DNA from 2 places in the Exiguobacterium sp. ZWU0009 genome. Region 1 is predicted to be linked to the other one. Evidence: riboswitches for the same ligand, from Rfam matches in the RefSeq annotation. Region 1 holds a riboswitch; the other holds the start of a gene.
The links. Region 1 has a riboswitch for S-adenosylmethionine ahead of L985_RS13040 (methionine ABC transporter ATP-binding protein). Riboswitches for the same ligand answer to the same signal wherever they lie in the genome.

Region 2: linked by a shared signal. The riboswitch ahead of L985_RS15090 (alpha/beta hydrolase) and the one ahead of L985_RS13040 (methionine ABC transporter ATP-binding protein) in region 1 are both predicted to bind S-adenosylmethionine.

Annotation. Positions count from the first base shown of each region.
Region 1 is NZ_CP018057.1:2,495,419-2,502,711, forward strand. Features, by position in the region: gene sufC (Fe-S cluster assembly ATPase SufC) at 1-627, opposite strand, end outside; gene L985_RS13025 (MDR family MFS transporter) at 761-2,011, opposite strand; gene L985_RS13030 (MetQ/NlpA family ABC transporter substrate-binding protein) at 2,091-2,924, opposite strand; gene L985_RS13035 (methionine ABC transporter permease) at 2,957-3,622, opposite strand; gene L985_RS13040 (methionine ABC transporter ATP-binding protein) at 3,619-4,641, opposite strand; SAM riboswitch class I at 4,718-4,822, opposite strand; gene L985_RS13045 (bifunctional cystathionine gamma-lyase/homocysteine desulfhydrase) at 4,880-6,046, opposite strand; gene L985_RS13050 (PLP-dependent cysteine synthase family protein) at 6,039-6,962, opposite strand; gene L985_RS13055 (S-ribosylhomocysteine lyase) at 6,959-7,293, opposite strand, start outside.
Region 2 is NZ_CP018057.1:2,928,627-2,935,919, forward strand. Features, by position in the region: gene L985_RS15080 (methionine ABC transporter permease) at 1-49, opposite strand, end outside; gene L985_RS15085 (methionine ABC transporter ATP-binding protein) at 39-1,067, opposite strand; SAM riboswitch class I at 1,154-1,257, opposite strand; SAM riboswitch class I at 1,507-1,608, shown strand; gene L985_RS15090 (alpha/beta hydrolase) at 1,676-2,434, shown strand; gene L985_RS15095 (thymidine kinase) at 2,507-3,121, opposite strand; gene L985_RS15100 (DedA family protein) at 3,305-3,955, shown strand; gene L985_RS15105 (type B 50S ribosomal protein L31) at 3,991-4,236, opposite strand; gene rho (transcription termination factor Rho) at 4,328-5,701, opposite strand; gene L985_RS15115 (C40 family peptidase) at 6,056-6,733, shown strand; gene L985_RS15120 (SDR family NAD(P)-dependent oxidoreductase) at 6,805-7,293, shown strand, end outside.

The DNA.
Region 1 (7,293 bases):
GAGACGTTGGTAGTGCGTGATGATCAAGCAACCGAATTCAGGTGAACGCATTTCGTTGACACCTTTTGCGACGACTTTCAATGCATCGATATCAAGACCTGAATCGATTTCATCAAGAATCGCGATTGCTGGTTTAAGCATCATCATTTGAAGAATTTCGTTACGTTTCTTTTCTCCACCAGAGAAACCTTCGTTGAGGTAACGGTGTGCCATTTCTGAAGGCATCTCGAGAAGACCCATTTGTGAATCAAGCTCACGGATGAACTTCATGAGTGAGATTTCATCGCCTTCTTCACGACGCGAGTTAATCGCTGAACGAAGGAAGTCTGAGTTCGTGACACCACTGATTTCACTTGGGTACTGCATTGCGAGGAACATACCCGCTTGTGCGCGCTCATCGACTTCCATGTCGAGGACGTCTTCGCCGTCGAGTGTGACTGAACCAGATGTCACTTCGTACGATGGGTGACCCATCAATGCTGATGCGAGTGTTGATTTACCTGTCCCGTTTGGTCCCATGACCGCGTGGATTTCCCCGCCTTTGATTTCCAAGTTGACGCCTTTCAAGATTTCCTTGCCGTCGATCGCGACGTGTAGATCTTCAATCTTCAAGTGTGAAGCCTTCATGTTAGAATCCCTCCATCTATTCATTTCGTGACTGACGATTCAGAACACGAGCGTTACTAATTTAGTATCATTCTAATCTTAAAGAAACATGGCGTATTATTCAAGCGTCATCGCTCGCTGATTTTTCTCAAAATCATGCGTTTTGTTGAGAATCATTCGAAAGTTTCACCGGTTCCTCCAGTTCCTCGATCGTCGAACCCCGATGAATCCGTTGTGACAGTAAGAGTAGTGGTATTCCGAATAATGTCAAGCCCGCTAATATCCCGAAAATCGGTAACGGACGGTCCGCTCCATATAAACTTAACAAATGTCCTCCGGCGATCGGACCGATGGATTGTCCGATCGACGTCAAGCCCATCGCCCCGAAATAACTGCCCCGTAATTCCGGTTTGGCAAACCGATCGGTCAAGATGTCGGTCATCGTGAACATCATGACTTCCCCGCACGTGAAGATAACCATCGCGACAACCATCAGCCAAATTGAACTCACATTACCGATGATGAACAATCCGATCGCAACTGTCGCAATCCCGGTCGTGATCGAGACGAGCGGTGACGTTTTGACACCGAACTTCATGATCGGATATTGGACGATCAAGACGGTGATCGCATTGATCGTGATCAAGATCGCATAGAGTGTCTTTCCGCCTTCAAGGAGTGACGTCTCCGTCAAGAACTGTGGCAAGGTCGAGTTGAACTGGCTGTAACCAAAGACCCCGAAGATAATGCCGGCGAGTGCGAGTGTAAAGGCGATGTCCGTCCGTAACAGACGAACCGTCGCTCCGAACGAGACCTTCTTGCCACCGTGCGTCTCGGTGATCGGATGACGTTTGAATAAGAATCCAATCATCACCCCGTACACGATATAGACGAACGCCGTGATGTAAAACGTCGCTGACGTGTTCCCCGCACTCAGCAGTAAGGCGATTCCCGGTCCAATTGCTGCTGCGATGTTGATCATCGCGTAACGGATATTGAAGACGAATAATCGGTTTGCTTCGTCCGTCGTATCACTGATCAAGGCACGAGCGGATGGCTCGAAGATTGAGCGACAGACACCGTTCAAGGCACTGAGCGTAAAGAACGCCCAGAACGTCTCGACTTGTGCCAGCGCAATGAAGACGATCGCGAACCCAATCGTTCCGGCGAGCATCATCGCCCGGCGACCATACCGGTCCGACAATGTACCGCCGATGAAGCTCATGACGAGACTGGCGATCGCTGAGATACTGAGGACCCAGCCGACATCGACCGGATCGAATTTCAAAACGGTCGTCATGTAGATGGCGAAGAACGGCATCGTGATGAACGTTCCGAGACGCGAGAAAAACGTTCCAAACAAGACCCCGAGTGTCAACGGATGCAGTTGACGAATGCGTTGCATATGATTCCCCCTAACCCCTGTTTCAGACAAATGAAAAGCATCCTTCCATTATATAGGAAGGATGCCGGATTCGGTGAACTTATTTACTGACTGGAACGACTGCACCTTTGTACTTGTCGAGGATCCAATCTTGGTTTTTCTTCTCGTGCAGAACATCAAGAAGTGCTGTGACACGTTTGTCTTTTTCATCGCCGTCACGTGTAACGATGATGTTGACGTATGGTGACGACTCATCTTCTGAAGCGATTGCGTCTTTCAACGGGTTCAGACCGTTATCGATCGCATAGTTCGTGTTGATAAGAACGGCGTCGCCTTCATTGTTTTTGTAAGCTTGCGGAAGCAGCGATGCTTCGATGTTCGTCTTGAACTTGAGTTTCTTCGGGTTCTCCGCGATATCACCGAGTTGTGCATCTGTCGTTTTACCGTCTTTGAGCTTAATCAATCCTTCGTTTTGAAGGAATGTCAAGACACGACCGCGTTCCGCGACGTTTGAGCTCGTCAGAATCGTTGCACCGTTTGGCAACTTATCGAGTGATTTGTATTTCTTCGAGTAGATACCGAGTGGTTCAACGTGGACGCCACCTGCGTTCGCGAACTTATATGATTTGTTTTCTTTCTCTTGTTGCTCGAGATACGGTACGTGCTGGAAGTAGTTCGCATCGATTTCTTTTGAAGCGAGTGCTTTGTTCGGAAGTACGTAATCTTGGAACTTCTTGATTTCAAGCTTGTAACCTTTTTCTTCGTATTCTTTTTTAACGTGCTCAAGAATCTCAGCGTGCGGTACGTTTGATGCACCAACGACGAGTGTCTTGTCGTCGCTACCTGATCCTGATGATTTTTCACCACATGCAGCAAGGCTGATTGCTAAAACGGATACAGCGGCAGTACCTACGAATTTTTTCCAAGTTTTCATGAATGATTCCTCCAATATGATTAAGATTCGAATTAACGTTTATCAATTGCGCGGATCAGCAAGTCACCAATGATTTGGATGACGAAGACGATCGCTAAGATTAAGAGTGTTGCAATGACGATGACATCGTTTTGAGAACGCTGGAATCCTTCGATGAAGGCCATGTCCCCAAGTCCACCTCCGCCGACTACTCCGGCCATTGCCGTATAACCGACAAGTGAGACGAGTGTAACCGTGATACCTGAAACGATGGCAGGCAACGCTTCCGGGATTAAGACTTTATAGATGATTTGGAACTTCGTCGCACCCATCGATTCGGCTGCCTCGATGACACCTTTATCGACTTCGCGTAACGCGAGTTCAACCATCCGACCGTAGAACGGTGCAGCACCGAAGATCAGTGCCGGTAATGCTGCCGTTGGTCCGAGGAACGAACCGACGATTGCTGTCGTGAATGGAATCAATAAGATCAGTAAGATGATGAACGGAATCGAACGGAAAACGTTGACGACCAAGCTCAAGATTGAATAAAACGCCCGATTCTTGAATAATAACTCTTCGTTTGTTGCATACAATAATAGACCAATGATCAAACCGAGAACGAATGTCGAAACCCCAGCGATTGCCGTCATATAGACGGTACTGCCTGTCGCTTCCCACACCATGTCCCAGTCTAGGTTGTCAAAGAATGAAATCATCGGTGATCCACCTCCACTTCAACATCACTGGCTTGAAGCTTCGTGATGACCGCTTGTGTTGCTTCTGTTTCCCCGATCAACTGAATGAACAGTGTACCGAGTGCCCCTTCCTGCGATTGACCGACGTTTCCGCCGATGATATTGAACAGGACCGGTGAATCCTTCATGACTTCCGCGAGGATCGGGCTTTCCGCCGTCGATCCGACGAACGTCAACTGAACGATCTTTCCGGTTGGGTATCGTTCGCGTAGTTTCGCGAACGTCAACTCGTTTTCCGACGGCGACGTCAATTGTTTGACGAATTCTTTCGTCATCGCTTGTTTCGGATGACGGAAGACTTCTGCGACCGGACCTTGCTCAACGATTTTACCGGCTTCCATGACGGCGACCCGGTGACAGATTTTTTGAATGACGTGCATCTCGTGTGTGATCAAGACGATCGTCAGCTTCAGTTTTTCATTGATGTCGACGAGTAACTCAAGGATCGAGTCCGTCGTTTTCGGATCGAGTGCACTGGTTGCCTCGTCACATAAGAGAACGTCTGGGTTTGATGCCAGTGCCCGAGCGATACCAACACGTTGCTTTTGACCGCCGGATAATTGCGATGGGTAAGCTTTTTCGCGTCCGTCAAGACCAACGAGTTGAATCAGTTCCGCAACCCGTTCCTTGCGGCGAGCTTTTGGAAAGCCACCGAGTTCGAGCGGGAACATGATGTTCTCCTCGACTGTTCGTGACCAAAGTAAGTTGAAGTGCTGGAATACCATTGAGACATTCTTGCGGACGCCTCGTAATTCTTTTGGTTTCAGTGATGTCATTTCGACACCATCGATTTGGATCGAACCACTCGTTGGTGCTTCGAGCATATTCAGTAATCGGATCAGGGTCGATTTCCCTGCTCCGGAATAACCGATTATTCCAAAAATTTCACCGCGCTCGATTGTCAGATCAACATTCGCGACGGCTTCGACTGCTCCGCGCTTTGAGCGATAAATCTTTCCTACGTCTTGTAAACGAATCACTACTGTCCCTCCTAAATAAAAAAGTGCGCGCGTTTTAGAGCAAACGCGCGCACTTTTCAGTACACAAAACCATTTGCTCTCATCTCCCAGACTTTTGTCTGCTGGAATTAGCACCACTTCGGATTAGATCCGCGGTTGCCGGGTTTCATCGGGCCAGTCCCTCCACCACTCTCGATAAGAGTTTCGGTATTAAGTTTGTAGAATATATTCTGAATATTAGCAGGGGTTATTTTTGTTGTCAAACAGTTTTTTCAGAAACTTTTTCGAGGAACGTGAAAGCACGTGTTAAGTCTTCTTTCAAATCTTCCGCATCCTCAAGTCCAACTGAAATCCGGACGAGACCGTCCGTGATACCGAGTTCTGCCCGACGTTCTGCTGGGATCGACGCGTGCGTCATCCGTGCCGGAACGGAAATCAGACTCTCAACGGCACCAAGACTCTCAGCAAGTGTGAAGAAATGTGTCGCCTCGACAAGTTTTTCTGCGTTCGCTGCTGAACCGACATCAAAGCTGATCATCCCACCAAATCCAGTCGCTTGTTTCGCTTGGATGTCGTGACCAGGATGCGATGCAAGTCCTGGGTAGAAGATGTTCGAGACAATGTCTTGCGCTTGTAAGAACGCGACGAGATCATGTGCTGTCTCTTCGATTGCATCCATCCGGATACCGAGCGTACGAAGACCACGAACGAGCAAGAAGCTGTCTTGCGGTCCAAGCACGCCGCCTGTCGAGTTTTGGATGAAGTGCAACTCTTCGCCGAGCGCATCATCTTTAACGACGACAAGTCCAGCGACGACGTCCGAATGTCCGCCGATGTATTTCGTCGCACTGTGCAAGACGATGTCTGCACCGAGTGCGAGTGGTTGTTGATGGTATGGTGTCGCGAATGTGTTGTCGACGACGAGTTTAAGATCGTGACGTTTGGCGATCGTTGCGATCGCTTCGATGTCCGTTACTTTCAACAACGGGTTCGTCGGTGTTTCAACGTAAACGATCTTCGTGTTGTCTTGAATCGCTGCTTCCGTTGCCGCAAGGTCCGTCGTATCGACGAACGTCACTTGGATGTTGAACTTCGGTAAGACGCGTTGCATCAAGCGGAACGTACCACCGTAGACGTCATCCGTCATGACGATGTGGTCGCCAGACTCAAGCAAGTGGAAGACGGCATGGATTGCTGCCATCCCAGAACCAAAGGCAAAACCACGTGCGCCGCCTTCGAGATCCGCAATCAATCGTTCGATGCTCGTCCGTGTAGGGTTCGCTGTCCGTGAGTATTCATATCCGTCCTTGAGTTGACCGATTTTATCCTGCTTGTATGTGCTTGTTTGATAGATCGGAGGTGTGACGGCTCCTGTTGCCCGGTCGACACCTGTTCCTCCATGAATCAATGCTGTCTTCTTACGCATGAGTTTCGTCCACCTTTTCAAAGATTTGTTGGCTCAAGTAGCGTTCGGCACTGTCTGCGAAGACGGTGACGATCGTACTGCCGGGGTGACGCTTTGCGATATCAAGCGCAGCAACGAGCGCTGCACCTGCTGAACTACCAACGAGTAATCCTTCGCGAGCAGCGAGTGTATGAACTGCGTCAAATGCATCACGGTCAGAAATCGTATGAATCTCGTCGACGAGTTCACGCGGAACGAGACTTGGCCATTTTGCTGTACCGATACCTTCTGTCTTATGCGGACCGGCTGGACCACCGTTTAAGACGGAGCCTTCCGGTTCGACGATTGCTGCTTTTGTACCGAGACGTTGTTTTAAGAAGTCCGCTGTTCCGGCGAACGTACCACCTGAACCACAACCGGCAACGAACCAGTCGATATGCGGTAAGTCCGCAATCAGCTCAGGACCGAGTGTCCGCTGATACGTGACTGGGTTCTCTTCGTTTTCGAATTGTAACGGAACGTAACTGTTCGGAATTTCCTGACCGAGTTCTTTTGCCCGGTCGATGGCCCCTTGCATATCGAGTTCAGTCGGCGTGTTGACGACGGTTGCGCCGAGTGCCCGCATCAACGTCTGCTTTTCCTGACTGAATTTTTCCGGAACGACACAGATGACTTGGAGATCGTATTTTTTAGCGGCGAGCGCCAAGCCGATGCCGGTATTCCCGGCTGTCGGCTCGATGATCGTACCGCCTGGTGTCACATGTCCGTTTTCGATTGCTGCATCAACGAGTTGAATGCCAAGGCGGTCTTTGACGCTGCCCCCAGGGTTCATCCATTCGAGCTTCGCCAAAATGCGCGTACCAGCAGGCAAATCGAATGAAGTGATCTCGTAGAGTGGTGTGTTTCCGACGAGGTCGCGGACGTTGTTCGCGATCATCCGAAGACGATGTCCCATTCATCACGACCGGCAAGCATTTTCTCGGCATAGTGCTTCGCTCCTTTGAGGTCATGTGCGCTCGCAAATCCACATTGGACTTCGTTTTGCGCTGGAATCTCTTCTGCTGCGAGGACGTCATTCAACGTCTTCTCAACGAGTTCGCTCATTTTTTCGACCGAGTCGAAGTTCATCATCGCCATGTAGAAACCTGTTTGGCATCCCATTGGCGAGACATCAATGACATCATCCGAGTAGTTGCGGATGTTTTCAGCAAGTAAGTGCTCGAGTGTGTGCATCGCACGCATCGGCATTTGCTCAACGTTTGGTTGCG
Region 2 (7,293 bases), 430 kb from region 1:
TCATCGTCTGCAAAAATGCTGTCCAGATATCACTGTAATTAACTAGCATGGGCAAGTACCTCCTCGACCGTCACCTGTGCCTGATCGATGTATTGTAACGCTCGTTTCACTTCAGTCGGCTCACCGATCAACTCGACGAGCAAGGTGCCGAACGGCGTATCCTGCAACTCTGTGATGCTTCCGTGCAAGATGTTGACATCGACGTCAAAGCGTTTTGCGACTTGCGATAAGAGCGGCTGCCCGGTGTGATGTCCGAGAAAATGAATCTTGTAGATCGGATGTGCATTCCGCGACTCGATCAACTGACGAATCGATGCTGGAATCTCGTCATGCATGACAGACCGGACGAAGTTCCGTGCCGTCTCGGTCTTTGGATTCGAAAAGACGTCGAAGACCGTTCCTGACTCGATCAACTTTCCAGCTTCGATGACGGCGACCCGGTCGCAAATTTCACGAATGACGCCCATCTCGTGAGTGATCAAGAGAATCGTGATCCCGTACTCCGCATTGATACGTTTTAATAACTGGAGAATATGATGCGTCGTCTGGGGATCAAGCGCTGACGTCGCTTCGTCACACAAGAGGACGGAAGGTTGCGTCGCTAGTGCCCGGGCGATGCCGACGCGCTGTTTCTGCCCACCGGACAATTGATCCGGATAATGATCCGCCTTGTCCGCGAGATCAACGAATTCGAGCAACTCCGTCACTCGGCGGCGAATTTCGTCTTTCTTGACGCCTGCGAGAACGAGTGGTTTTGCAACGTTCGTAAAGACCGTGTTCGCATTCAACAGATTGAAGTGCTGAAAGATCATCCCGATCCGTTGTTTTGCTTGGCGTAATTTTTTTGGAGACAGTTGCGTTAAATCTTCCCCATCGACCGTCACCGTTCCTGACGTCGGTCGTTCTAACAGATTGACACAGCGGAGCAGTGAACTTTTTCCGGCACCGCTAAAGCCGATGACACCAAAGATTTCGCCTTTTTCGATCGTCAGGTCGACACCGTCGAGTGCTGCAATCGTCTGATCTTTCGTGACGTACGTTTTTTTGACTTGATGAAATGCAATCATTCCGTTTTCCCCCTTCATTCAACAAAAAAGGTCCCTTCTTGAGAAACAAGAAGAGACCTGGATCCGCACAGTGGCAGAATCCACTCCACTCATCTCTCAGACATCTGTCTGATGGAATTGGCACAGTGCTCATAATGAGTCTGTTGCCGAGGTTTCGTAGGGCCAGTCCCTCCACCTCTCTGGATAAGTATTGCGGTATGAAATTCGTATGTGTGTTGTTGCGTTGTTGCTTATGTCGTAAAACTAATTTTTACATTACGGGTCGAAACTTTAAAAGTCAACCAACTTTGCAAAAATAATCCATTTGGCGCATATCGATGGATTTACAAGTTATGAATTAGCTTAATGAACGGATCGTGATTCGTCAAGAAAGATTTGACAAGTCATTTTTGGTCGTGCTACCATCGTTTCAATGATTATTCCGACAATTCCAATATGATATTTATCAAGAGTGAACGAGAGACCTGGCTCTATGACTTCACGGCAACCTGCAATTTGTAAGGTGCTCCGACCAACAAAGCGCGGCTTTGGATGATACGGTGAAAAACTCGTGGGCGTCCAAGCAGTGACGTCGACGAGTTTTTTTCATGAATGGAGGAAAAATAGTAATGATGAACTATCCTGTATTGACTGGTGCTGAAGCGTTTTATCTTCAAGGTGGATCGATCGGTATTCTAATCTGTCATGGTTTTAATGCGACCCCGCAAAGTGTCCGGGACGTCGGTGAGGCATTCGCCGCTGAAGGTTTTACCGTCTATGCCCCGCGCTTACGTGGACATGGAACGAACGTCCGCGAGTTTGAACAATCGACTGCTCGATGTTGGAAGCAAAGCCTGAAAGACGGCTATGAACGTTTACAAGAAACATGCGATCAAGTCTTCGTCATCGGTCAATCGATGGGTGCGACGCTTGCACTGTCACTCGCCGCTGACGGCATTCCGTTTGCCGGCATCATTACGATCAATGCCGCACTCTCCGTTCCATCCTATGAAGCACTTTCGTTCGAGGACGGTCCACAGTACTTACCGGAAGGGGCACCGGACATTAAGCGAGCAGCCTTCGAAATCATCTATGACCTCGTTCCAAGTCGTTGTGCGTTCGAACTCGTCCGTCTGATGGATGAGACGAAAGGACGCTTGGGATCGATCCTTCTGCCGACATTAATTCTCTACTCGGCGACCGATCACGTCGTCCCGCCGTCGAGCTCGGATTATCTGCATCAGCACATCGGAACGAATGATAAACGAAGCTACTGTTTACTGAACTCGTACCACGTCGCGACCCTCGATCATGATCAGGATTTGATCGTTCGTGAGACGATCCGCTTTATCGAACGCTCAAGCCGGTTCTCACAGGAAACGGGATAATAAAAAAACAGCTATTCACTTAGAAGTGAACAGCTGTTACATCAAAGGACGACCGCGACCGGTTCGTCTTTTTTAATTTTCTTGGTGCTGCACCGATTGGAGCGGCTTCGGTTTTCCAGGCACCTCATGGCAATGGCGGCACCGTGGCTCATACGACTCTGAAGCGCCGACTAGGATGATCGGATCATCATAGTTCGCTGGTTTTCCATCAATCAATCGTTGTGTCCGGGAAGCCGGATCACCACATGAAAGACAGATGGCTTGCAGCTTCGTTACGAATTCTGCGCGCGCCAGTAATTCCGGCATCTTGCCGAATGGCTCTGCCCGGAAATCTTGATCAAGGCCTGCACAAATGACGCGTTTTCCGTCTTGTGCAAGTGCTTCGATGACTTGTACGATCTCATCATCAAAGAATTGAACTTCATCGATTCCGACGATTTGTGTTTCCTCTGCTACTGCTGCGTAGAGATCACGACTCGTCGCCATCGGAATCGCCACGACGGAGTTGCCGATATGAGAGACGACATGCTCTTCATGGTACCGGTCGTCGATTGCCGGCTTGAATACTTGAACGGGCAGTTTGCCGTACTGCGCCCGTCTGACACGACGAATCAACTCTTCCGATTTCCCGGAAAACATACTGCCACAAATTACTTCGATCCAGCCGTACTGATTTATTACATGCATCATCGTCCGACACCGTCCTCTAAAAATAGTCACTTTAACGAGTATAGCCCGAAACGGTATCGAGAAAAAGGGTTGACTTCCGGAAATCAAAATTCATTTTTTCTTTACCTAGAATTTTTGTCCTTTCATTCCAACCGTCCCCTATTTCCTGTACACTGAAGAAGAAGACTCTCACGAAAGAAGGTGTCCCCGATTCATCATCTCTTACACGACATCCTGCACCAATATGGTGCCCTTGGTCTCTCCGTCCTTCTCGCAGGTGGTATCGTGGGATTGCCGGTTCCTGATGAGACCCTGCTCGTCCTGTCCGGTTTTTGGATGCATCAAGGCAATCTACCACTCGTCGGTACGATTCTCGCTGCTTACGCCGGCAGTTGCATCGGGATGACGATCAGCTATTTACTCGGATTAAAACTCGGTATGCCACTACTACACCGCGTCGGACCGAAAATGCGTATCTCAGAAAAACATATTCTTTCCGCTGAAGCCGGATTTCGTCGTTACGGAAAATCGGTCTTGATCATCGGTTACTACATACCTGGTCTCCGCCAGCTCTCTGCCTTTTTTGCAGGTGTCTCGAAAATGCCGTTTCGCGTGTTTGCGAGTTATGCGTATACAGGTGCGTTGATTTGGATCAGCGTGTTCTTAGGCGCCGGCTACTTCGTCGGTCGTCACCTCTCGTTCCACAAAGTCATGGACTATATCTTGGCACATCCGGAAGTCATGCCGTATTTAATCGGAATCGCCGGTGGAATCGCCTTCTCATTCGTCTTGAAGACGTATCTCGCGTATCGTTCACAATTCAGTCTATACAAAAACAGCCTGCTTCCGTAATGGAGGCAGGCTGTTTTTTAAGAACCGACAAGTAATTACTTGCGGCCGTATTTTTTGTTGAAGCGATCGACACGACCATCTGCCGCGTTGAACTTTTGACGACCTGTGTAGAATGGGTGCGAGTCTGAAGACACATCCACACGGATGAGTGGGTACTCGTTACCATCTTCCCAAGTGATTGTTTCGTTCGAAGAACGAGTAGAACCGCTTAAGAATTTGTACTCAGTCGTTGAATCCATAAATACTACTTTGTTGTAGTTAGGGTGAATTCCTTGTTTCATGGTTGATTTCTCTCCTTCCGCCCTGGTTCATTTGCTGAGCCAGAGTAAGTTACCTTCCTATACTAAACGATTTTTTTATGCGTCGCAATAGTTATTTTTCGGTCGGTGTTTCCTTCTTGACGGTACGCGGTTTTGCTGGTGCGCGTCGGACCGCCTTCTTCTTTTCTTTCTCGAGTTCAACGAAAAATTCTTCATTGTTTTTCGTGTCACGAATCTTACGCAGGAACGTATCGACGAACTCGTTCGACTCGTTCATCGTCCGGCGAATCGTCCAGAGCGCATCGAGCTGCTCTTTTGGAAGCAACAGTTCTTCCTTCCGCGTACCCGATTTTCGGATGTCAATCGCTGGGAAGATTCGACGCTCTGACAACTTCCGATCAAGATGCAGTTCCATGTTGCCAGTTCCTTTGAATTCTTCATAGATGACGTCATCCATGCGCGATCCCGTCTCGACAAGCGCCGTCGCAAGAATCGTTAAACTACCACCGTGCTCGATGTTTCGCGCCGCACCAAAGAACCGTTTTGGTTTATGGAATGCAGCTGGGTCGATCCCGCCTGAGAGCGTTCGTCCGCTTTGCGGCACCGTTAAGTTATAGGCCCGTGTCAGACGCGTGATCGAATCCATCAAGATGACGACATCCTTCTTGTGTTCGACGAGTCGCATCGCCCGCTCGAGGACCAGCTCAGAAATCCGGACGTGATTGTCTGGTGTTTCGTCAAACGTCGAACTGACGACATCTGCTCCCGGAACTGAACGCTCGATGTCCGTGACTTCCTCAGGTCGCTCATCAATCAAGAGAATAATCAGTTCGACATCCGGATGGTTCTCTTGAATCGAGTTCGCGATTTCTTTGAGGAGTGATGTCTTCCCTGCTTTTGGTGGTGCGACGATCAAACCACGTTGACCAAACCCAACTGGTGCAATCATATCCATGACACGAACGGATAAATGGCGCGGCTCTGTCTCTAGACGCATCAAACGATCCGGATAAATCGGTGTCAATGCCGGGAAGAACAGACGATTACGGGCTGTATCCGGTGCTTCACCGTTAACGGCTTCCACGCTAAGTAATCCTTGGAACCGTTCGTTTTCCTTCGGTGGACGGACTTTACCTGTGACGACATCACCATTACGTAGATTAAAGCGTCGGATTTGAGATGCTGCGATATAAATATCTTCAGAGGATTGGGAATAATTGATAGGACGAAGGAAGCCAAAGCCACCATCGTTTTGCATTTGTGGATTGCCAGGGATGACTTCGAGTACCCCTTCGAGGAAATAAAGACCAGTCGATTCAGCCTGTGCTTTTAGAATCTTGAACATCAACTCGCGTTTACGAGCTTCCCGGTATTGTGGGACATTTTTTGTCTTTGCGATTTCATAGAGTTCTTTTAATGTCAGTTGACTCAATTGAGCCAGTGTATAGGAACGTTCTGGTTTATCTTTTTTATCAGTTGTTGGCATGTTCTTCACCTATTCTTTATAAATTCAACTGCATTCAGCATACTTCCATACATACAGCAGGAGGTATGTAATTTTATTCGTGAACTAAAGGTATCATATTTTTTTTGATTCGTCGTCAACAATCCTTTGCGTTTCTTACTTTGTAATATTCAAAGATATTATTTCAGTTATGTTACAAAAACATCTGTTTTGTCTTCTAACTGAAAAAACGTTTTCAAGTGTGCTCGTGCTAAGATATTCCTGCAGACAAAATTCTTACACAGTTGTAAGGTAGACTGCTTAATCACACACTTAATGATTTCATCATATAACTTACGGACGCAACACACTACATTAAACGGAGGAATTCTTAACATGAAACGTTTTCTAGCATCGATCGCGACAGCAGCCTTAGTGGTTTCAGGTTTTACATCAGTGGGTACAGGTAAAGTTGAAGCAGCGACAGTCACGAAAGTCAAGATCACGGACAACGGTCTTCGTGTTCGGACAGCACCTTCTACGAAAGCAAGCATCGTCGGGAAAGTCAACGCTGGTCAAGTCTTTACATACAAAGGCAAATCAGGCAGCTGGACAAAAATCTCATACGGCGGTAAAACACGCTATGTCTACTCACAATACACAAAGACATACAAATCATCTTCAAGCGCTAAAAAATCAACAAGCTCTTCTTCAAAACGGACGAAAATCCTGAACGAAGCAGCTAAGCACAAAGGAACTCCATATGTATGGGGTGGAACGACAACTCGTGGATTCGACTGCTCTGGTTTCACAAGCTATGTTTACAAGAAAGCAGCAGGCAAAACATTACCACGTACGTCTTCTTCACAATATTCTTCTTCTAAGAAAGTCAGCGTTTCAAGCGTACAACCAGGAGATCTTGTCTTCTTCTCACACGGTAGCGGCATTCAACACGTCGGGATCGCAACGAGCAAGTCAAGCATGGTTAACTCAGAAACAGGTGGCGTTAAATACTCAAGCTTCAAATCAGGGTACTGGGGTTCACGCCTTGTCGGCGCTGGATCTTACCTATAATTCATCATCTCAAAGCGGTTGAGCATTGGCTCGATCGCTTTTTTTCATCTCATTCATAAGGAGGAAACAAGATGCATGTCTTAATCACAGGTGCTTCAAGAGGTCTCGGTCGCGAATTCGCTTATCTGCACGCAATGCAAGGGGATCATGTCCTGCTCGTCGGACGCGATGCGACAGCTCTATTCGAAACGAAGTTCCATGTCGAGCGACTCGGTGGAACGGCAACCGTCTTTCCGTATGACTTAACGAAGCGGACGCATCGACTGGCACTGTTTCGGGCAACGGAACAGATTCCGGTCGACTGTGTCATCAATAACGCTGGGATTGGTGTCTTCGGTTCTTTCCTTGAGACCTCGTTTGAAGACGAGTCTCGGATGATTGCTTTGAACATTGAAGCATTAACACACGTAACGAAGGTCTATGCCTCTCGCATGAAAGAACAGGGAATCAAAGGACGGATCGTCCATCTCGCGTCAACGGCTGCATTTGAAGGTGGTCCATGGCTGAGTGTCTACTACGCGACGAAAGCCTATGTCCTTCACTTCTCGGAAGGATTAACG